Regions from separate parts of the Oceanobacter sp. ABM4_470 genome, predicted to be linked through region 3. Evidence: predicted binding sites of a transcription regulator. Region 3 holds the regulator's gene; each other region holds the start of a gene.
The links. The regulator LexA, encoded in region 3, represses DNA repair genes until DNA is damaged. The targets are predictions, from matches to a motif close to TACTGTNTANNTANACAGTA.
Positions count from the first base shown of each region.

Region 1: uvrD (DNA helicase II) is a predicted target of LexA. The motif match lies at 3,585-3,604, and genes of this name have one in related genera.
Region 2: recA (recombinase RecA) is a predicted target of LexA. The motif match lies at 3,241-3,260, and genes of this name have one in related genera.

Region 1 covers NZ_JBSWTR010000001.1:3,357,916-3,365,074, reverse strand. Annotated here, with positions in the region: gene glnK (P-II family nitrogen regulator) at 1-108, shown strand, start outside; gene ACXADJ_RS14835 (ammonium transporter) at 168-1,445, shown strand; gene ACXADJ_RS14830 (Mpo1 family 2-hydroxy fatty acid dioxygenase) at 1,680-2,156, shown strand; gene ACXADJ_RS14825 (PA3496 family putative envelope integrity protein) at 2,233-2,421, opposite strand; gene ACXADJ_RS14820 (MurR/RpiR family transcriptional regulator) at 2,620-3,507, opposite strand; gene uvrD (DNA helicase II) at 3,654-5,822, shown strand; gene ACXADJ_RS14810 (acyl-CoA thioesterase) at 5,858-6,265, opposite strand; gene ACXADJ_RS14805 (PstS family phosphate ABC transporter substrate-binding protein) at 6,520-7,159, shown strand, end outside.
Region 2 covers NZ_JBSWTR010000001.1:146,525-153,683, reverse strand. Annotated here, with positions in the region: gene alaS (alanine--tRNA ligase) at 1-1,181, opposite strand, end outside; gene ACXADJ_RS00625 (YgaP family membrane protein) at 1,410-1,613, shown strand; gene ACXADJ_RS00620 (regulatory protein RecX) at 1,687-2,172, opposite strand; gene recA (recombinase RecA) at 2,150-3,193, opposite strand; gene ACXADJ_RS00610 (CinA family protein) at 3,340-3,822, opposite strand; gene ACXADJ_RS00605 (nuclear transport factor 2 family protein) at 4,226-4,768, opposite strand; gene ACXADJ_RS00600 (SDR family NAD(P)-dependent oxidoreductase) at 4,822-5,655, opposite strand; gene ACXADJ_RS00595 (phytoene desaturase family protein) at 5,758-7,159, opposite strand, start outside.
Region 3 covers NZ_JBSWTR010000001.1:1,578,686-1,585,844, forward strand. Annotated here, with positions in the region: gene ACXADJ_RS06985 (TetR/AcrR family transcriptional regulator) at 1-470, opposite strand, end outside; gene lexA (transcriptional repressor LexA) at 839-1,438, shown strand; gene ACXADJ_RS06995 (cell division inhibitor SulA) at 1,471-1,917, shown strand; gene ACXADJ_RS07000 (hypothetical protein) at 2,082-2,336, opposite strand; gene ACXADJ_RS07005 (DUF6586 family protein) at 2,566-3,054, opposite strand; gene ACXADJ_RS07010 (YfaZ family outer membrane protein) at 3,054-3,632, opposite strand; gene htpG (molecular chaperone HtpG) at 3,813-5,711, opposite strand; gene ACXADJ_RS07020 (LysE family translocator) at 6,066-6,689, shown strand; gene thiE (thiamine phosphate synthase) at 6,722-7,159, opposite strand, start outside.

The DNA of each region.
Region 1 (7,159 bases), 1.8 Mb from region 3:
ACCAAAGCAGCCAACACTGGCAAGATCGGCGACGGCAAAATCTTCGTCACTGCGCTGGAACAGGTTGTACGCATCCGTACCGGTGAAACCGGCGCTGACGCACTGTAATTAAACGGCCTAAACAGCCAACAAAAAAATTCAATCAAGCCTGATGCGGGGGGCTTAGAATGGAAAACCAAGTATTTGAACTTCAGTACGCCATGGATACCTTTTATTTCCTGGTGTGTGGCGCACTGGTAATGTGGATGGCGGCAGGTTTCGCCATGCTGGAAGCGGGCCTGGTTCGCTCCAAGAACACAACTGAAATTCTGACCAAAAACGTAGCGCTGTTCGCGATCGCTTGTACCATGTACCTGATCTGCGGCTACGAAATCATGTACGGTGGCGGCTACTTCCTGTCCGGTACCGATAACGTATCTTCCATGACCGACGCTGCTATCGCTGAAGTTCTGGCCGGTCAGGCTGACTTCCGTAACGGTGTTGAAGACGCTTCTCTGCCTTACTCTGGCGCTTCTGACTTCTTCTTCCAGGTTGTGTTCGTTGCAACTGCCATGTCCATCGTATCCGGTGCCGTTGCCGAGCGTATGAAGCTGTGGGCTTTTCTGGCTTTCGCGGTAGTGATGACTGGTTTCATCTACCCAATGGAAGGCGCCTGGACCTGGGGTGGTGCTTCTGTATTCGGCATGTACGAACTGAGCTACTCCGACTACGCCGGTTCCGGTATCGTTCACATGGCTGGTGCTGCTGCTGCTCTGGCGGGTGTGATTCTGCTGGGTGCTCGTAAGGGCAAGTACGGCGCGAACGGCGAAATCCGTGCGATTCCAGGTGCAAACCTGCCACTGGCTACCCTGGGTACTTTCATCCTGTGGATGGGCTGGTTCGGTTTCAACGGTGGTTCTACCCTGCAGCTGTCTGGCGTAGGCGTTGCCAACGAAGTTGCTTCTGTATTTGTTAACACCAACGCTGCTGCGGCAGGTGGTCTGATCGGCGCTCTGCTGTTGGCCTTCATCCTGTTCCGTAAGGCTGACCTGACCATGTGTCTGAACGGCGCGCTGGCGGGTCTGGTTGCGATCACTGCAGAACCTGCTGATCCATCACCTTTCCTGGCGACTGTTATTGGCTTCATCGGTGGTGTGATCGTAGTGGTATCCATCCTGACTCTGGACAAGATGAAAATCGACGATCCAGTGGGTGCGATCTCTGTACACGGTGTTGTTGGTCTGTGGGGTATCTTCGCGGTACTGCTGTCCGACTCCGACGCAACCTTCGGCGGCCAGCTGGTTGGCGCTCTGACTATCTTCGTATGGGTATTCGTAGCTTCCCTGATCACCTGGGGCATCATCAAGGCGGTTATGGGTCTGCGTGTTAGCGAAGAAGCAGAATACGAAGGTGTGGATATCTCCGAATGTGGTATGGAAGCTTACCCAGAGTTCACTGGTAAGTGATCACTGAGTAACTCCTGAGAGATTCCATCTCTGCTTGAAAACCCGGCTTCGGCCGGGTTTTTGCGTTTATGGGGTCGGGAGTCGGAGGCCTCAGGAGGAACGTCCAACTGACCGCTCAAAAGGACAACTCGGGTCGTTTGCCATTGCGCCGATTGCCTGCTGCTGTTCGGCATGCCAGATTTAGACAAACGTTTGATTATTAGCCGACAGCCGGAGCACCGGTCAGGAGCGACCATGAACAATAACAACGCGTTGACCATGCAGGACTGGTTCGACCTTTACGCGGTCAGTCACCGTAATCCCACCAACAAGGCGATTCATTGGCTCTGTGTGCCTTTGATCTACTGGATTGTGGTTGGATTACTGGCATCCTTGCCGTTCCCTGATGCGGGACGTCAGTGGGGGCTGAACTGGGCGGTGTTGGCGGCGGTGCCTGCGATGTTGTTCTACTGGCGTTTGTCCGCACCGATTGCGGCGGTGATGTTGTTAGTGACCGGCGTGTGCCTGTTGGCGCATGAATGGCTAAGCAGCCAGCTGGCAGCGGTGTGGTGGTTTTACATCGGCCTGTTTGTGGTGCTGTGGATTTTGCAGTTTGTCGGCCACCACATTGAAGGCAAGCGCCCGTCTTTTTTGAAGGATGTGCAGTTTCTGCTGATCGGCCCTGCCTGGTTAATCGGCCATATCTTCCGCCGATTTGGGGTTCGTTATTGAGTTATTTCTCGGTAAACGTGAACCATAAAAAAGCCCGCAATTGCGGGCTTTAAAGGTGTTGGCCTGTGTTAACTGCTTACAGGTCGTCGAAGTCGTAGTAGTTGTCCAAATCCTTTTCCAGACGTTTACGCTCCAGATGCGCCTCAATGGCGCGGCGGGCGACCAGCTTCGGAGACATATGGCTCTCCTTGTTGACCACCACATTGCCATCCGTGTCGATCGAAACCACTTCTTCGTGCGTATCCAGTTTTACAGCAGCGTCCATAGCCCAGCTCCTTGTTATAGTTAGGAATACTGTGTCTATTTTGCCGGTTTATGGTTGCACTGACATGACATAAATGGCGTGTCATGTCACATTTTGGGATTTCGTCCTGATTGGCCACTTTTTGTACGGCGAGCTTTGTGCTGGCCTGTTTGGCGTGTTGGCAGCCTGCTGGCTGCCGTTTTCATTACCGCATTCCGCTCAGGGCTGTTCGATATTCGGCAGCGTGTGTTCTTCGTGCTGATCCAGTCGCAACGACTTGATGCTGCGTTTGATATTGCCCAGATGGAGGGCAAATTCCGGCCCGCGCTGCTGGGTTACCGCGACCGCCAGCATGTCGATGATCATCAGGTGCGCGATGCGCGAGGTCATCGGCGTGAACTGATCGGTGTCTTCCTCGATATTGATATGAATCGGCAGGTCTGCGGCCTGACTGACCGGCGTATTGGCCGGTGCCAGGCTGATGATTTTGGCACCGTGTTGCTGGGCCAGGGCAATGGAATTCAGCAGGTCCTTGGTGCGGCCACTCTGGGAGATGGCAACGGCGACGTCGTTGGGTCCGAGGGTCACCGCCGACATTGCCTGCATGTGCGGATCACTGTAGGCAGCGGTGGCAACGTTAAGGCGGAAAAACTTGTGCTGGGCGTCGGTGGCAACCGCGCCAGACGCACCATAGCCATAAAACTCGACCCGGGTTGCCAGACTGATGACCTTGGCAGCTTCGCCGACCTGTTCCGCCACCAGTTGGGATTTGACCTGATGCAGCCGTTGGATGGTGGTGTCGGCAATCTTGCTGCACAGCTCATCAATGCTGTCGTTGTCGCCGATGGCGAACTGACCGATGTTGTTGCTGATGGCCACTTCCTGGGCAATACGAACCTTGAACTCCTGAAAGCTGTTACAGCCAATGGCGCGGCAGAATCGCACGATGGTGGGTTCGCTGACATGAGCCTCCTGGGCCAGATCAACAATGCGCATGTGCACAACCTGTTGCGGCGACTTGAGGACGAACTCGGCAACCTTGACTTCGGACTTGCGGAGATCGGGAATGGATCTGGAAATCTGAGCCAGAATAGGGCTGTTTGTCACGATAATGGGTCTGCATTCTTGAAATTATGGAAAAGATTATACGCCGCTCGGCGGGCTTTCGTCGCCATACTTCTAGGTGCTGTACAAAAAAACAGGTACATTGTGATTATCGACCCTGAAAAGCAGCCATCTGATACACTCGCCGCATGGATATTTCATTACTCGTAGACCAATTGAACGACGCCCAGCGCAACGCCGTGGCGGCCAACTCACCCCATCAGCTTGTGCTTGCGGGGGCCGGTTCGGGCAAGACCCGGGTGCTGGTACATCGCATCGCCTGGCTGTTGCAGGTAGAGCAGGTGTCGCCGTTTGCTGTGATGGCGGTGACCTTTACCAACAAGGCTGCCCGCGAGATGAAAGGGCGTCTGGAGCAATTGCTGGAAGTGCCTGCCAACGGCATGTGGGTGGGCACCTTTCACGGTCTGGCGCATCGACTGCTGAAGCATCACTGGCGCGAAGCCAAGCTGCCGCAGTATTTCCAGATTCTCGACAGCGATGACCAGCTGCGGCTGGTGAAGCGCTTGATGAAAGCCAATAACGTCGACGAGAGCCGTTATCCGCCGAAGCAGTTGCAGTGGTTTATCAACGAGCAAAAAGACGAGGGCCGCCGGGCCGCTCATGTACTGCCGTCGGCCGACCCGTTTGCCCGCACCCTGCGGGATTTCTACTTTATCTACGAAGAACACTGCCAGCAAAATGGCATGGTCGATTTTGGCGAAATCCTGCTGCGAGCCCATGAACTTTGGCTGCAGAATCCCGACCTGTTGCAGCACTACCAGCAGCGTTTCAGCCACATTTTGGTGGACGAGTTTCAGGACACCAACAACATCCAGTACGCCTGGATTCGGAACCTGGCAGGGCAGTCGGTATCCGTCATGGCGGTTGGGGACGATGACCAGTCCATCTACGGCTGGCGGGGCGCCAATATTGGCAATATCCGCAATTTCCAGTCCGATTTCCCCGGTGCCGAGCTGATCAAACTGGAGCAAAATTACCGCTCAACGGCCAACATCCTGGCGGCAGCCAACGCCGTGATTCAGAACAACAGCGGCCGTTTGGGCAAAAACCTGATCACCGATGGTGAGGATGGCTCGCCGTTGCGTTTGTACCGCGCTTTTAACGAGCAGGACGAAGCCCGCTACATCGCCGATCTGGTGGAAGACTGGACCCGACAGGGTCGTCAGCGCACCGAAATGGCCATCCTGTATCGTTCCAATGCCCAGTCCCGCACGCTTGAAGAAGCCATGCTGCGAGCGGGCATTCCGTACCGCATTTATGGCGGTCAGCGATTCTACGAACGGCTTGAAATCAAGAACGCCATTGCTTACCTGCGGTTGCTGATGAACCGCGATGACGATGCTGCGATGGAGCGGGTAATCAATGTGCCGTCGCGGGCGATTGGTGAGAAAACCCTCGACGTCCTGCGTTCAGTGGCGCGGGATCAGGGCTGTTCGTTGTGGCAAGCCTGTTCCATGGTGGTCCAGCAGGGGGCTTTGCCCAAACGCGCCAGTACCGCGGTGGACGGCTTTATGGAGCTGGTTGATGAGCTGAGCGTGGGCATTGAAGAGCTGGAGTTGCACGAGATCGTCGATAACGTGATCCAGCAATCCGGTCTGATCGCTCACCATCAGAAAGAAAAAGGCGAGAAAGGTCAGGCCCGCATCGAAAACCTCGAGGAGCTGGTCAACGCGGCCAAGCTGTTTGAGGGCGAAGACGAAGAGGTGCCACAGCTGGCGCAATTCCTCGACAGTGCGGCGCTGGATGCGGGCGAAGGCCAGGCCGAAGAATACGACGACGCGGTGCAGATGATGACGCTGCACTCAGCCAAGGGTCTGGAATTTCCGCAGGTTGTGCTGGCGGGCATGGAAGAAGGCCTGTTCCCGCACAAAATGTCGATGGATGACGGTGATGGCCTCGAAGAAGAGCGCCGTCTGGCCTACGTTGGCATCACCCGGGCGATGGAGCAGTTGGTGATGACCCATGCTGAAAGCCGTCGTCTGCATGGTCAGGAAAATTTCAGTACGCCATCACGCTTTATTCGCGAAGTGCCGTCCGAGCTGATCGAGGAAGTACGACTGAAAAACAGCGTCACCCGGCCAGTCACGGCCCGTGACAGTCAGCCCCGTCGAGCCATGTTCACCAAGGGCGCAGACCTGCCCTTTGGGCTGGGTCAGAGGGTCTTTCATGAGATGTTCGGCGAAGGCACCGTCTTGCAGTTTGAAGGCCAGGGGCCAGGGCTGCGCGTGCAGGTGAACTTTGACGATGCTGGCAGCAAATGGCTGGTGGTCAGCTTTGCCAAACTGACGGTGCTGTAGCCCCTGACAATACCGACGTCTGTGCTGGCGTCGGTTTATTTCGCCTTGGGTACCCGGCGAATGCGGCCGGTGTCGTCGATGGCGACGTACACAAACACAGCATCTACCACCTTGCGGCGTTCATCTTCATTCGGATTCTGGGTCCAGACTTCAATAGCAATGCGAATGGACGATGAGCCGATATCCAACAGGCGGGTGTAAAAACACACCGCTGCACCGACCCGAATGGGCGACATAAATACCACCGACTCCAGTGCCACATTGGCAATACGACCCTTAGCGACCCTGGCTGCAACAGTTTCGGCAGCGTGGTCCATCTGTGCTACCACCCAGCCACCGCTGATATCGCCATGCACATTGGTATCACCTCGGGTCGGGATCAGCCGCAGAGCCAGTTCGCCACTGGGAGACGGCACAGAGTCGTCCTTTGATACTGGTTTCATCGCCACACTCATTATTTGAAATTATTAGTGAGCAGTGTACTGCTTTTCGGTTCATCGCTACACCTGCTGACAGGGCTGTCTGCGCCTGCGAGTGAAAAAATCGAAAATTCTTCACGATTCCGTCTAGCCTGTAACTTTAATGTCACAAAACAGTAACAGTATGGCGGCGGTCAGATTTGCAGAGCAGCCTTTGCAAAACAGGTGTCTTACCTGTGGTTGAGTGCAGGTCGTAATGTCGCAACGAAGGAAACATCATGAAACGTACTATCGCAGCCGGTGCTCTGTTGCTGGCAACTGCTTTCAGCTCCTCTGCTTTTGCAGAGCGTAACTACATCAGCGTCGTCGGTTCTTCTACCGTATACCCATTCTCCACTGTTGTGGCCGAGCGCTTTGGTAAGTCTACTGACTTCAAAACCCCAAAAGTTGAATCTACTGGTTCCGGCGGCGGTCTGAAGCTGTTCTGTTCCGGTGTGGGCGATGCGACCCCGGACATTACCAACGCTTCCCGTCAGATCAAGCAGTCTGAAATCGAGCTGTGTGCCAAAAACGGCGTAAAAGACATCGTTGAAGTAACCATCGGTTTCGACGGCATTGTGTTCGCTCATTCCAGCAAGGTTGATAACGTTGAACTGACCCGTAAGGACATTTTCCTGGCTCTGGCCAAGAACGTTCCAGCCACTGACGGTTCCGACACCCTGATCGAAAACCCGTACAAAACCTGGAAAGACGTTAACCCGGCGCTGCCAAACACCCCAATCAAGGTTCTGGGTCCACCACCAACGTCCGGTACCCGTGATGCTTTCGTTGAGCTGGCGATGGAAGGTGGCTGTAAGCAGTTCCCGTTCATCAAGGACATGAAGAAGTCCGACAAGAACAAGTACAAGGCCGTATGTC
Region 2 (7,159 bases), 1.4 Mb from region 3:
AACGCCACTTCACCCGGGATGGTGTCGCCTTGCAGTTCAGCAATTTCAGCGTTCAGAATTGCCATGCCCTTATCCAGGGTTTTGGCAAACTGTTCTTCTTCGATGCGCAGAACTTTCTCAACGTGCTCTTGCAGATTGGCCAGTTCCGGGTACGCCTCGCCCATTTGCTCAACCAGTGCGCCAACCAGCTTGTGGAAGAAGCCAGCGGAAGCACCCAGCATGTGACCATGACGCACGGCACGACGAATAATACGACGCAGAACATAGCCACGGCCTTCGTTGGACGGCAGTACACCATCAACAATCAGGAAGCTGGTGGAACGAATGTGGTCAGCGATCACGCGCAGGGACTTGTTCTCGGTGTCCTTGCAGCCAGTCACTTCAGCAGCGGCAGCCAGCAGCGCCTGGAACAGGTCGATTTCATAGTTGCTGTGAACGCCCTGCTTGATTGCAGAAATACGTTCCAGACCCATGCCGGTATCAACGGATGGCTTCGGCAGCGGCACCATGTCGCCATTTGGCTGACGGTCGAACTGCATGAATACGTTGTTCCAGATCTCGATGAAGCGGTCGCCATCTTCTTCCGGAGACCCTGGAGGCCCGCCCCAGATGTGCTCACCGTGATCGTAGAAAATTTCAGTACACGGACCACAAGGACCGGTATCACCCATTTGCCAGAAGTTGTCGGACGCGTAACGGGCGCCTTTGTTGTCGCCAATGCGAACGATCTTCTCGGCCGGTACGCCCACCTGCTTGTTCCAGATGTCGTAGGCTTCGTCGTCTTCGGCGTAAACGGTCACCATCAGCTTGTCGACTGGCAGTTGCAGGCCGTTTTCTGAGGTCAGGAATTCCCACGCGAACTTGATCGCGTCTTCCTTGAAGTAGTCACCAAAGCTGAAGTTACCCAGCATTTCAAAGAAGGTGTGGTGACGGGCGGTGTAACCCACGTTTTCAAGGTCATTGTGCTTGCCACCGGCACGTACACAGCGCTGGGACGTCGCCGCGCGGGTGTAGCTGCGAGGGTCGCTACCCAGGAATACGTCCTTGAACTGAACCATACCTGCGTTGGTGAACAGCAAAGTAGGATCGTTGCCCGGCACCAGCGGGCTGGAAGGCACGATTTCATGCCCCTTGGAGGCAAAGAAATCCAGGAATGCCTGGCGAATATCTGCGCTTTTCATACGGTGGCAAAATTCCAGTGGTTGCTTTCAATAAAGGCCCGAGTATAGCGGTTTGCGATCAAATGTCCGAGTCCCCCGCCATGTGGATTCGCTATTGGCCAGACAAACGTCGTTGATAAGCCGATTACACCGGGCATGACCCAGGTCATAACAAAGACACTTGCAAAGAATAACTGAATGGTTATATTTGAATTCAGAGTTAAAGAACCACACACCGGAGAGCAACCTATGAACATTGATCGTATCGTGCTGGCGTTTGCAGGAACCATGATTTTGGGCAGCCTTGCGCTGTCGCAACTGCACTCCGTGGACTGGCTATGGCTAACGGCTTTTGTGGGTGCCAACCTGCTGCAAGCCTCGGTCACCGGCTTCTGCCCACTGGCCATCGTGCTTAAGAAGCTTGGTATGAAAAGCGGCCGTGCGTTTTCCTGATTTAAGAACTGAACGAAAAACGCCGCAATGGCAAAACCGCTGCGGCGTTTAAAAAGCACTGAGCAGACCAGACTCAGTCATTGTCCCGGTTACGACACTCATCCAGTGCGTACTGCACCTGATCGGTGTTAAAGCCCCGATAGGCCAAAAAGCGATACAGCTTGGCCTTGTCTTTCTGTTCCGACAAATTCAGACCGTTGGCTTTTTTCAAGGCCGCGTCACGGGCCATTTCGAACCAGTCGACTTCAGACTCTTGCAAGCCTTCCCGAATCAGGGATTCCGCAACGCCTTTCTGGCGTAATTCCTGAAACAGCCGCACCGGGCCAATATTACGCAGGGTTTTGGTACGGATGTAACTGCCAACATAGCGATGGTCGCTTTGCCAGCCACGTTCAGCCAGCTCATCCAGAACACGGTGAAGGTCGTCGGCGGATGCCGCACGGGAGAGGAGTTTTTGCTGTAGCTCCCAGCGCGAATGCTCACGCCGGGAAAGCAGATCAACCACTGCGACCTTCAGAGCCGCAGCGTCGAGGGGATCAGGATTCTGCGGTTTCTTCATCAGAGTCTGCGGCAGCCGCTTCGTCTTCAGTCACGCTGGCGATCAGCTGAGCGCGGATACCGGCTTCGATTTCAGCCGCGATTTCCGGATGCTCTTCCAGGTACGCAGCAGCGTTTGCCTTGCCCTGACCGATCTTGTTGTCCTGATAGCTGTACCAGGCGCCGGACTTCTGCACCAGATCACACTTCACACCCAGGTCGATCACTTCGCCCATGTGGTAGATACCACGGCCGTACATAATCTGGAATTCCGCCTGACGGAATGGCGGAGAAACCTTGTTCTTCACCACTTTAACGCGGGTTTCGTTACCGATAACTTCATCGCCCTGCTTCACGGAACCGGTACGACGGATATCCAGACGAACAGAGGCGTAGAACTTCAGCGCGTTACCACCGGTAGTGGTTTCCGGGCTACCGAACATCACACCAATCTTCATACGAATCTGGTTAATGAAGATCACCAGACAGTTGGCGTTCTTGACGTTACCGGTGATCTTACGCAACGCCTGGGACATCAGACGAGCTTGTAGACCCACGTGGCTGTCGCCCATTTCGCCTTCAATTTCAGCTTTTGGCGTCAGTGCGGCAACGGAGTCGACCACGATCACATCAACGGCACCGGAGCGAACCAGGCTGTCACAGATTTCCAGTGCTTGTTCACCGGTATCTGGCTGGGAAACCAGCAGGCTATCGAGGTCGATGCCCAGCTTCTCGGCATACAGCGGGTCCAGCGCATGCTCAGCATCGATGATGGCAACGGTTTTACCCGCTTTCTGTGCCTGCGCCATGGCGGACAGACACATGGTGGTTTTACCGGAGCTTTCCGGGCCGTAGATCTCAACGATACGTCCCATTGGCAGGCCACCAATGCCAAGCGCAATATCCAACCCCAGCGAGCCGGTGGAAACGGCCGGAATGGCTTCGCGTGGCTGTTCGCCCATCTTCATGATGGCGCCTTTACCAAACTGGCGTTCAATCTGGCTCAGTGCTGCATCCAGTGCTTTTTGCTTGTTCGCGTCCATTGAATTCCTCGTACCCGTCAGGGAAGTTAAAACGTATGGCGATAATTTACTGTAAATTTGACCAGTAGTTAAACACAGATTTTGACCAACGCCAAGAGAACAGCATCAAAATACTGGATGAATTAACAGGATTATTTTTCAGCGGTTCAGGCTTGCTCCAACCAGTGCGACAAGCCCTTGATGGCATGCATCACTGCCTGTTGCCGAACGGCTTCGCGGTCGCCATCAAAGTGGCAGACCTCGGAATGCAAACGGCGATGATTGCCCCAGGCAAACCATACCGTCCCTACCGGTTTACCCGGTACTGCCCCGCCCGGCCCGGCAATGCCGCTGGTCGCCACGGCGACATCGGCATTGCTGTTACTGACGGCACCGACGACCATCTCACGCACGGTTTGCTCACTGACCGCTCCGTGCTGTTCCAGAGTTTCAGCCTCAACGTCCAGCAGCGCCATCTTGGCTGCATTGGAATAGGTCACGAAACCACAATCAAACCACTGCGAAGATCCGGCCAGATCGGTACAGGCCGCTGCGATACCGCCGCCGGTACAAGACTCTGCTGTAGCCAGCATCCAATGACGCATTTTCAATTGCTCGGCCAGCTCCTCGGTTGCAGATTGCAATGACATGGTTGTGTTCTCCAGCAGCACAGGTTACGAAAACAAGTATGCCCCGAAACCGGGGCATACTTAAGGGGACATCTATTTAATCCGGTGCTCACTCTGGGCTACCGGGTGGTTTCGAATCACGAAGCCGACTTGCAGGCCTGACGGGTCAAGTCAAAAGTCGGCGACACAGAGTCGAGATCATCCGGCAGCCCCCGCAGGGCGCGGGTTGCCGCCGCCCAGTGCGGTGTTGACGAATTTGAAAAGGACTCGTCATTTCGCTGCATCCGTCGCCTTGCACTGAACAACGGCAACACTCGCGCAGAGCCGTGCAGGATTAAATAGATGTCCCCTTAAGGACCCATATTGAGAAGAGGTCCTGCAGGTTGTCGTAACAAGACGGCGAATGCAGTGGAATGACAGCTCCTTAATGCACAATACCAAGTGATTTAGTCACGCCATTGCGAGTATTGGTAAAGTCCAAGTAAGCGACTTTGATGTCATAAAACTTACCCATATGATCAATCTTGTACATGATCACACCGTGATAATCGAAATTTTCACCTTCCACGACATCACCGAATACGGACCCTTTTTTGTCTTGCTCGGCGGTAAAGTGGGCCTTTAGTTCAACAGCGACAGAGTCTCCGTCCATCACAAAGTTGACTACAGTCAGCTCCTCTTTCATAACAGACCATATCTTGCGGTAATGCTCTTTCACTTCCGGAATGCCGTTTAATACAAGGTGGCCATTTTGCATACGCATGTTATCGGCGTAGTAGGCCTCAAATGCCAGCGGGTTCTTGTCATTGAACATGGCAATATAATTATCAAATGCGGCTCGATTAATAACCTGATAATTTTTAGTGTGTTCCGGATTGTAGTTATCAGCAGTCGCCACGGGTGCCATGAACACGGCGCTGCCAACAAGACCAAGAAGACAAATTGAGGTTTTTATAGTTTTCAACATAACGTTATTCCTTTCATTTTTTATTTTCACTGAAAGTGAGAGAGTAATAGGGACTACCAGGCTGTCGACCCGCCATCCACGGGTAAATCGGCCCCCGTTACCCAACCTGCTTCATCGGAGGCCAGATAGATGGCCGCATATCCAATATCTTCCGGCTGGCCCAGGCGCCGGATCATGGTTTTGTTCAACACGTCATCACGGAACCCGGGGATATTTTCCAACGGTTCGCGGGTGGCGGTAGTTTCAATCAAGGCCGGTGAAATGGTATTCACCCGTATATTGAATTCACGCCCTTCCATCGCAAGCTGACGTGACATCGCCAGCACTCCACCTTTACCCGCGCAATGGGCGATGGCGGGCAACGGCTTGAACGCGTTATGAGCATTGGCGGAAGCGAAGTTGATCACCGCCGCAGCGCCACTTTTTTTCAAGTGCGGCCAGGCTTTCTGGCAAGTCAGGAACACCACGCTGAGTTCACCGTCGAGGGTGCGCTTCCAGCCTTCGTAGTAGTCCATGTCTTCGAGCCAGGCGAAGGCACCAAAGGCTCCGGCGTTGACCAGAATATCCAGCCGACCATGGGTTTCGATGCAATGGTCGATCAGACGTTGAACGTCTTCCGGTTGGGTCAGATCACACGGTGCCAGCGAGGTCATTGGCGTGCCCTGCTCGGCTGCCAGCTGGTCGGTTTCGGTGGCCGTGGTTACGTTGATGTCTGCGCCGACCACTTGAGCCCCCGCAGCGGCGAACATTAGAGCGCAACCACGGCCAATTCCAGAGCCACTACCGGTGACGATAGCGACCTTGCCTTCAAGGCGATTGTTCTTATTCATGTTTTTAGTCCCTTTGGTCGGACGTCTGATGTCAGGCGTCGGACGCTTATCCTGCAATTCCGAAGGCTCCCACGCAGGAGCGTAGAAGCCAGGTCGCAAGTTTCGCGAATAAATTCGCTCCTACGCTGCGAGGGCGTCGGCTCGCGTCAGTCGTCCGACCTATTTGCTCTTACGGAACGGCAATGACGCCAGGAAGGCCATGTCCTTCAGCTTCATCATTTTGAGGCCAGCGCGGGCTGCGTCGGCGTCGAGGCGGGCTTCCATCGGCATGGTGCCGAAGCTCTTGCCCTTGATGATGAGTTCGCCGTTTTCCTGACCGATGGAGTCAACGCTCATCAGCTCTTCGTCGGCTGGGCCGCGCAGCACCATGCCGCCTTTCTTGACTGCCGCTGCGGCGTTAGGATCACCAGCATCCTGTCGAGCACCTTTGGCAACGGAACCGAAGTCCATGCCCAGTTCTTCGAACATCTTCTGCGCGGTGGCACGGCCTGCACCGTAAACACCACCGCCCGGATGCTGGAACGGGCCAGCCAGGTAGAGATTCTTGATGCCCGGAATGGTGAACTGGCCGAGGTCCGGCGTCGGACGGTGGCCCGCGCTCTGGTACATGTACGGTGCTACGCCGTGCAGGTCGCCGCGCACCATGGAGTTCGGTGAGCTGCGTTCCAGATCCACCGGCGAGCAGATGGTGCGCATGATGATGTTGTCGGAGGTCAGGTTCTTGACGAACTTGCGGTAATGCTCCAGCGACAGGTCACCGATTTCTTCCTTGAACTCGTCCCAATGCTTGCCGGCCCAGCGTTCGTCTTTGACGTCGTATGGCGCAAAGGTGATGCCGTGGAACATGCCTGCGCCTTCCGGTACTCGGGTCTTGTCGCCAATCGATTCATCACCACCGGCACACAGGCGGCGCTTGGTTATCAGGCCACGTTTAAGGTCGTCAAAGTCGGCACACATTTCGTCGAGGGAGTCGGTTGCCATGAATTCCAGCATGGTGGCGTGACCGACGTCTTCACCGGCATAGTACTGAGCGTTTTCTTTCAGGTCGTAGTGAGAAACCATAATCGAGAACGGCGCCAGCGTAGCGCGCTCGGCACGCTTCAGGATTGGCTCGTCAACACCTTCGACGAACTTGCGAATTACGTGTGGGTGAATGGCACCAATCACCGCGTCCTTGGCCATGATCTTTTCACCGTCGGACAGCTCAACACCTTTGGCCTCGTCTCCAGACATCAGGATCTTACGCACTTCGGAATTGCAGCGTACTTCCCCACCGTGGTGTTCGATACAACGCACCAGCGACTCGGTCAGCTTGCCGGAACCGCCAACTGGCTGCGAAACCCCGTAAGTGTGAATGATGCCCGGCATCAGCAGTACGCCCATACCAGTGCCCAGTTCGTTCGGTGCTTGCAGGTTTTCACTCACCAGACGCAACAGGTGAATTTTGATCTTGTCGTTCTCGTACAACTGATTAACCAGGTCGAGGCAGTCGCGGCTCATATAGTCGAGCATGATGCGACCTTCTTCGGTGCGGTCCAGCATCGCCATCATCTCGCCCAGC
Region 3 (7,159 bases):
CGCTCCTGATCATCCAGCCCCGGCGACGCAGCGGTTACCAGTGTCATAAAACGGCTGAACACCTGGCCGTATTCATTGCGCAGGAATTTCCTCAAATGTCCCTGCTCTTGTGAGTAAGCCAGGCCCAGCAAACGCATGAAAATGCCCACGCGACGAGTGCTGCCCTTGCCAGCTGCCAGCGCGGTACCCGACAGCAAACGCAGCAACTTGCCGAAATCTGGCGTATCGCCATTCAGCTCGGCTTCGTACTGGGCCAGCGCCTCGTCCAGACTGGCGCAAAACGGCGTCAGAAAGCGGGCGAATACGGCTTGAATCAGTTCTTTCTTGGAACCGAAATGGTAATTCACCGCGGCCAGATTCACATTGGCTTTGCTGGTAATGTTACGCAGCGAGGTTTCGGCAAACCCGCGCTCGGAAAACAATTCTTCAGCGGCATTAAGAATACTTTTGGCGGTGTCTTTCTGGGCCATGGGGCTGAGGTTCCATGCATTATTGTTGTTTGAAACATACGTTTGAAACGCAACTGAATCAAATCTATTTCCTAAAAACGGCGCTAAAGTACTGGAAACACTGTCGTTACCGCGTAGAAAAGCGTCAACCCGAATACGTATTCAAACAAACTGGCAAATAAAACCAGAGCCTCTAAACCGTTCCCACCTATACCAGCCAGGAAAATCCGTAACTTATCCCCCAGCCCGACGATTTCTCCCCAACCAGTCCAGCCCAATAAATTCAATGAGCAATAGACCAACAAAAAATAAACACTGTGGGTTTACACAGTATTTTTTACTGTATATATTTCCAACCACTGTACAGATAAACAGATATGGAAAGACACATGATCAAGCTCACCGCAAGACAACAGCAGGTGTTGAATCTGATTCGTAGCCGAATCGAGGAAACCGGATTTCCGCCAACCCGTGCGGAGATTGCCAAAGAGCTTGGGTTCAAGTCTCCCAATGCCGCCGAAGAACACTTGAAAGCACTGGCGCGCAAAGGGGCTATTGAGATCATGCCAGGTGCCTCACGCGGGATTCGTGTGATTGAAACCCAACAGCCAGGTTTGCCTATCGTCGGTCGTGTGGCCGCTGGTGAACCCATTCTGGCGCAAGAGCACATTGAAGATTACTGCAACCTGCCGACCGGTTTTTTCAAACCAGATGCCAACTACCTGTTGGAAGTACACGGCGACAGCATGAAGAACATCGGCATTATGGACGGCGATCTGATTGCGGTTCACAAGTGCGATACCGCTCGTAATGGTCAGGTGGTGGTTGCCCGGGTTGAAAACGAAGTGACCGTCAAGCGCCTGGAAAAGAACCGCAACAAGGTTCTGTTGCACGCCGAAAACGAAGCATACGCGCCGATTGAAGTCGATCTGCGCGAACAGGAATTTAACATCGAAGGACTGTACGTCGGCGTCATTCGCCGCCACTAAGTTCTCAGTCAGTTATCACGAGGTCAGCCGCCATGCGCCAGATGAGTTTGCAAGTCGATCACCAGCCTGATTTGTCTCTCAGCAGCCGGATTCAGGATCGCAAGACCCTGAATGTCCAGCCAGCCAAAGGCAGTCTGACCGAAATGATTCTGAGTGACGACAGCGCTATCCAGCCGATGCAGCTATTACCGATGCTGGCGCAGTGTAATTCCAGTAACCGCTGGCTGATGTGGCTTAGCCCGAATCGGACCCTGAACAAACAGTGGTTGGAGAGTATTGGCCTCGGTACCGCTCCGGTAGTCCATATTGATCTGTGCCAGGACACCCAAATGGCGTTGTGCGAACGTATTATGGCCAGTGCCAACAGCCATTTGATCATTGAATGGCAAGGTGGTCTCAGCAGCGAGGCTCGCAGAAGCCTGCGCCAAACAGCCGCCCAAAGTGGTACTCATGTGGTACTGGTTCACAGCAGCCTCTGACAGTGCGACGGTTCAATGCCTTACTGGAACAACAAGGCTCAAAATCGAAGCACAAAAAAAGCAGCCATTGGCTGCTTTTTTCGTTGCTGGGTATCTTATCCACGCTTTGGGCTGATGTTTTACAGGTCATTAGCCATCAAACAATGAGTGCGATACCAGACAGATCAATGTACCTTGTGAGACGGCGCATCAATATCAAATTCTTCGTCGTCCATATCAAAACCAGACAACTCACCCACTTTACGCACACCGGCTTCCAGCATGACGCGGGCAATATCTACATGATGCTCACTCAAACTGGCTTTGGCGTCGGCTGAAAAATGAATACGCACCAGCGCATCACCGTCTTCTTCGTCATCAACCCGACGAAGCGCCACGTCACCATTGGTAAGCTCTACAATCTCAAAGAAGCGTGCCATAGAAGGTCTCACGAAAATTGGATGGCGAGTGTAACATAAAGATAACAAGAGTAACGGCCAGCATTGCCGACCGCAGGGAAATCCAGCTGTTCAGTACCTGCCAAAATAGCCGCAAGTGCCGATTCTTACTGAACGTGTTTAAGCGACAAACCCGAGTATCCGCAGTATTTACAAAAACACCCGCCACATGGCGGGTGTTTTGAGTAACTGGACTTCATGAATCGCAGGTTCAGCTTTCCTTGTGATTCCCACGCTGGCATTCAATCAGGGCCTGTAACTCACCCAATATGCCCAGCAAGATTTCCGCACGGCTTTGTTCCGCCGGTGCACTAGCAATCAGATTACCACTCGGCTCAACCTGTTCGACGCTGCTCGGCTTACTGACCGCCGCCAGTTGCTGGGCATCACGCAGCATCTGCTGCAGCTGCCCCAGCCAACCGTAAACATCAGCTTCCAGCTGTTTCAGCTCTTGCATGTCGGCAATGGCAAACGCAGCCTTGGCGAACAGTTCAGCCAGGTCGTTGACCTTGCCATTCACGTTCACCAATCCAGCCAGCTCATTGAGGTAGCAACGATAGGCGGCGCCCAACTGCAATACGGCACCGTCTTCCAATGCCGTCGCCAGCGCATGATTGTCTGCCAGCTCAACCTGCTCCAGCATCAGTCGACACTGGTACAAACGCTGATTGGTCTGGCCTACCCAGTTAATTGCTGCCATCAGAAGTCCAGCGTCACACCAAAGTGAACGCCTTCGCCCAATTCATAACGGTCGCTAACATCTTCAAGACGCACACCGTTGTAGCGGTAACCCATGTAAACGCGAGCAGTCGGAATAACCGCGTATTGAGCGCGAATATCGGTGCTCAGCAGGCTTTCGGCATCACCGAAGGAAACTACCTTGGGCGCATAGTAAGCGTAACCGGCCAGGCTGAAGTCCGGGTGCGTTGGCAAGTTGGCGCGGAAGAAGCCACCCACACCAACAGCACCACCCTGGGCGTCGATATCGGTATCAAACAGGAAGGCTTTACCACCTACACCGAAGTACAGGTTCTTGTTGCGGTTTTTCAAATCAACCACATGCAGGCCCGCACCCAGCAGGTCGCCGTCGTCCATGTCGTGCAAGCCGGACAGGTTGATGTGCAGGCCAGAGTCGGCCTGGGTGGCGTCGTAGGCCAGTCGAACGGATTCGTTAGCCAAACTGAAGTCCAAGGTACCTCCCGCCTGTGCGGAAACAGCAGCAACAGACAACAGGGTTCCCGCAATTGCACTACGAGTGGCCACAGCAATACCTTTCATATTTCCCCCAAGGAAGATCTTTTTGCCGAAGCTCCGCTCCGGCACACAAAATTAACGTAAGCGCATCATAGCAGCGCCCCGGTACTCTATAAACGCACATCAACCCACGTGGTTGACATGGCTTACAGAGCCGGGGCGCTGCACTGAGTAACAGTAGTTAGGACTGAATCCCGCTACCGATTACTTCATCAGATCCAGCAACAGTTTGTTCAGCTTACCAACGTATTCCGCTGGGTTTTTCAGCTGAGAGCCTTCGGCCAACTGCGCTTGGGCATGAATCAGACCCGCCAGTTCCTTGAAGCGATCTTCATCCTGCTCCTGATCCAAACGGGCAATCAGTGGATGAGTCGGGTTGATTTCCAGTGTCACATCAGATTCAGGAACATCCTGACCCGCAGCTTCCAGCATACGGCGCATGTGGCCACCCATGTCGAACTGCCCTACCACCAGGCAGGCCGGTGAATCCGTCAGACGAGAGGTAACACGTACGGTTTTTACATCTTCCAGAGCGTCCTGAACGCGTTCGATCAGTGCCTTGTGGGTTTCTTGCAGTTCTTCCTGCTGTTTTTTCTCTTCTTCGTCCGCCAGATCATCCAGATCCAGTTCACCTTTGGTGATGTCCTGGAACTGCTTGCCGTCGAACTCGGACAGATGACCAACCATCCATTCGTCAACGCGGTCAGTCAGCAGCAGTACTTCAACGCCTTTCTTCTTGAAGTATTCAATGTGCGGGCTACCCAGAGCGCCTTCAACGCTCTCTGCGGTGATGTAGTAGATCTTCTTCTGACCCTCACGCATGCGCGCAACGTAGTCAGCCAGACCAACATTTTCAACAGTGCCTTCCGACTTGGTGGTGCAGAAGCGGAACAGACCTGCGATTTTTTCCTTGTTAGCGAAATCTTCAGCCGGGCCTTCTTTCAGCACTTCACCGAACTGATCCCAGAACTGCTGGTACTTTTCAGAATCGTTCTTGGCCAGTTTGGTCAGCGTATCCAACACGCGCTTCACCAGCGCGGAACGCAGGCTGTCGACTTGCTTGTCCTGCTGCAGAATTTCACGGGATACGTTAAGGGACAGGTCGTTGGAATCCAGCACACCCTTCACAAAACGCAGGTATAGCGGCAGGAACTGCTCGGCGTCGTCCATAATGAACACTCGCTGAACGTACAGCTTCAGGCCACGGGCACTCTCACGGTTCCAGAGGTCGAATGGCGCCTTGGACGGGATGTACAGCAGGCTGGTGTAATCCAGTTTGCCTTCCACCTTGTTGTGCATCCAGGTCAGTGGTTCCTGCCAGTCGTGGGAAATGTGCTTGTAGAACTCGGTGTATTCTTCGTCGCTAACGTCCGACTTCTGACGAGTCCACAGCGCCTTGGCTTCGTTCACTGCTTCGGCAGGCTGCTGGGTCTCATTGCCTTCTTCATCAGTGGTGGTTTCCTGCGGCAGGAATACCGGAATGGCGATGTGATCGGAATATTTCTTGATCAGGGAACGCAGACGGAAGCTGTCGGCAAAATCTTCTTCACCTTCTTTCAGGTGCAGGGTAATGCTGGTACCGCGATCGGCTTTCTCAACACCTTCGATCGAGAACTCACCTTCACCGGCAGATTCCCAACGCACGCCAGCATCAGCGGCTTTGCCGGCACGGCGGGTTACAACCACAACCTTGTCGGCCACGATAAATGCGGAGTAGAAACCCACACCGAACTGACCAATCAGTTGGGAATCGGCTTTCTGGTCGCCAGTCAGCTTGCTCAGGAAATCAGCAGTACCGGATTTGGCGATGGTACCCAGGTTGTTCACCACATCATCGCGATCCATACCAATGCCATTGTCGGCAATGGTCAGAGTGCGCGCTTCGGCATCAAAGTCGATGTGCACTGCCAGCTCGCTCTGGCCTTCGTACAGTGCGTCGTTTTTCAAAGCTTCGAAGCGCAGCTTGTCGCAGGCGTCGGAAGCGTTGGAAATCAGCTCCCGCAAAAAGATTTCCTTGTTGGAATACAAGGAATGAATCATCAGATGCAGCAGCTGTTTGACTTCGGTTTTAAAGCCAAGTGTTTCTTTGCTGGCCACGGTCATGAGTTTCTCCTGTTACAAGACGCAAATCCACGCGTCGTTATTTCACCTCAATGCCTGCCAGACGCGGTAACTACCCTATCGCCTGGCCGTTGAATGCAAAGATGGGGACGGCCTGTTTCATTTCAAGGCACAAAGATGCAGAAAACATAAAAATTAACCTTTTCAGCGACTTGGGGACTCTAATCCGCTCTAAATAAAAGCGAATTGGCAAATCGTTGTTATTCCTTGCTGAACAGACAATCGAGGGCAACTCGGCTCAACGAGCGATTTCATACGTGTATATCACCGCCCGATTGCGTTACATTTCAATCAAGTCAGCGCATACTACGCACCATCAGCCTTGAAGACCCTTTTATGCTCAACACCGCAGCCTTGATGGCGTTTGTTCCAACCTTTTTCTTCGTTTCCATTACGCCGGGTATGTGCATGACCCTGTCGATGTCATTGGGCATGACGATTGGCGTTAAACGTGCGTTGTGGATGATGGCGGGCGAACTTGTGGGCGTAGGTATTGTGGCAACATCGGCGGTCATTGGTGTCGCTGCGATTATGCTGAATTTCCCAGCGCTGTTCGTTGCGTTCAAGTTAGCTGGCGGTCTGTACCTGGGCTATCTGGGCGTTCAGCTGTGGCGTTCAAGAGGAAAGTTGGCGCTGTCTCAACAACCTGAGCAACAGCGTCAGGCCAGTTGGAAGGAACTGGCGTGGCAAGGCTTTATTACAGCCATCGCCAACCCCAAGGGTTGGGCATTTTTCATTGCGCTGTTGCCGCCATTTCTGGACCCCGAGATCAGCATGAGCCACCAGCTGCCTGCCCTGCTGGGCATCATTCTACTGCTGGAATTTGTCTGCTTGCTGATATACGCCAGTGGCGGCAAGAGCCTGAGTCTGCTGTTGAAAACCCAGAGCAACGTCCGGGTGATCAATCGTTGTGCAGGCACACTGATGCTGGGTGTGGGCGTGTGGCTGGTAGCAAGCTAACGGCACGCTCACTACCTTCTTTCTTATTTCGGTCAGATAGCCTGACGGATACGTTCAAACCGCTTGGCCAGCCCCTCGTCGTTGGCCAGCGCCGTCACAATTGCCACCGACGGTATGCCCGTCGATACAACATCCGTGATGTTATCTTCCGTGATACCGCCAATGCAGGTTAACGGGAAGTCGCTGTTTTCGGCACACCACTTCGATAACTGCTCCAAACCCAATGGCGGGTATTTCAGTTTTTTCGACAACGGCGGAAATACCGGTCCAAAAGCAATGTAAGAGGGCTTGATGGCTCTGGCTCGAGCAATTTCCCATTCGGTATGGGTACTCACCCCCAAACACAAACCGGCTTGCGCCAAGGCCGTCAGATCCGCTGTGCACAAGTCCTCCTGACCCAAATGCACTCCCCAGGCCTCCAGTTCCAGCGCCAATGACCAGTCGTCATTGATGTAGAGCGGCACACCAGC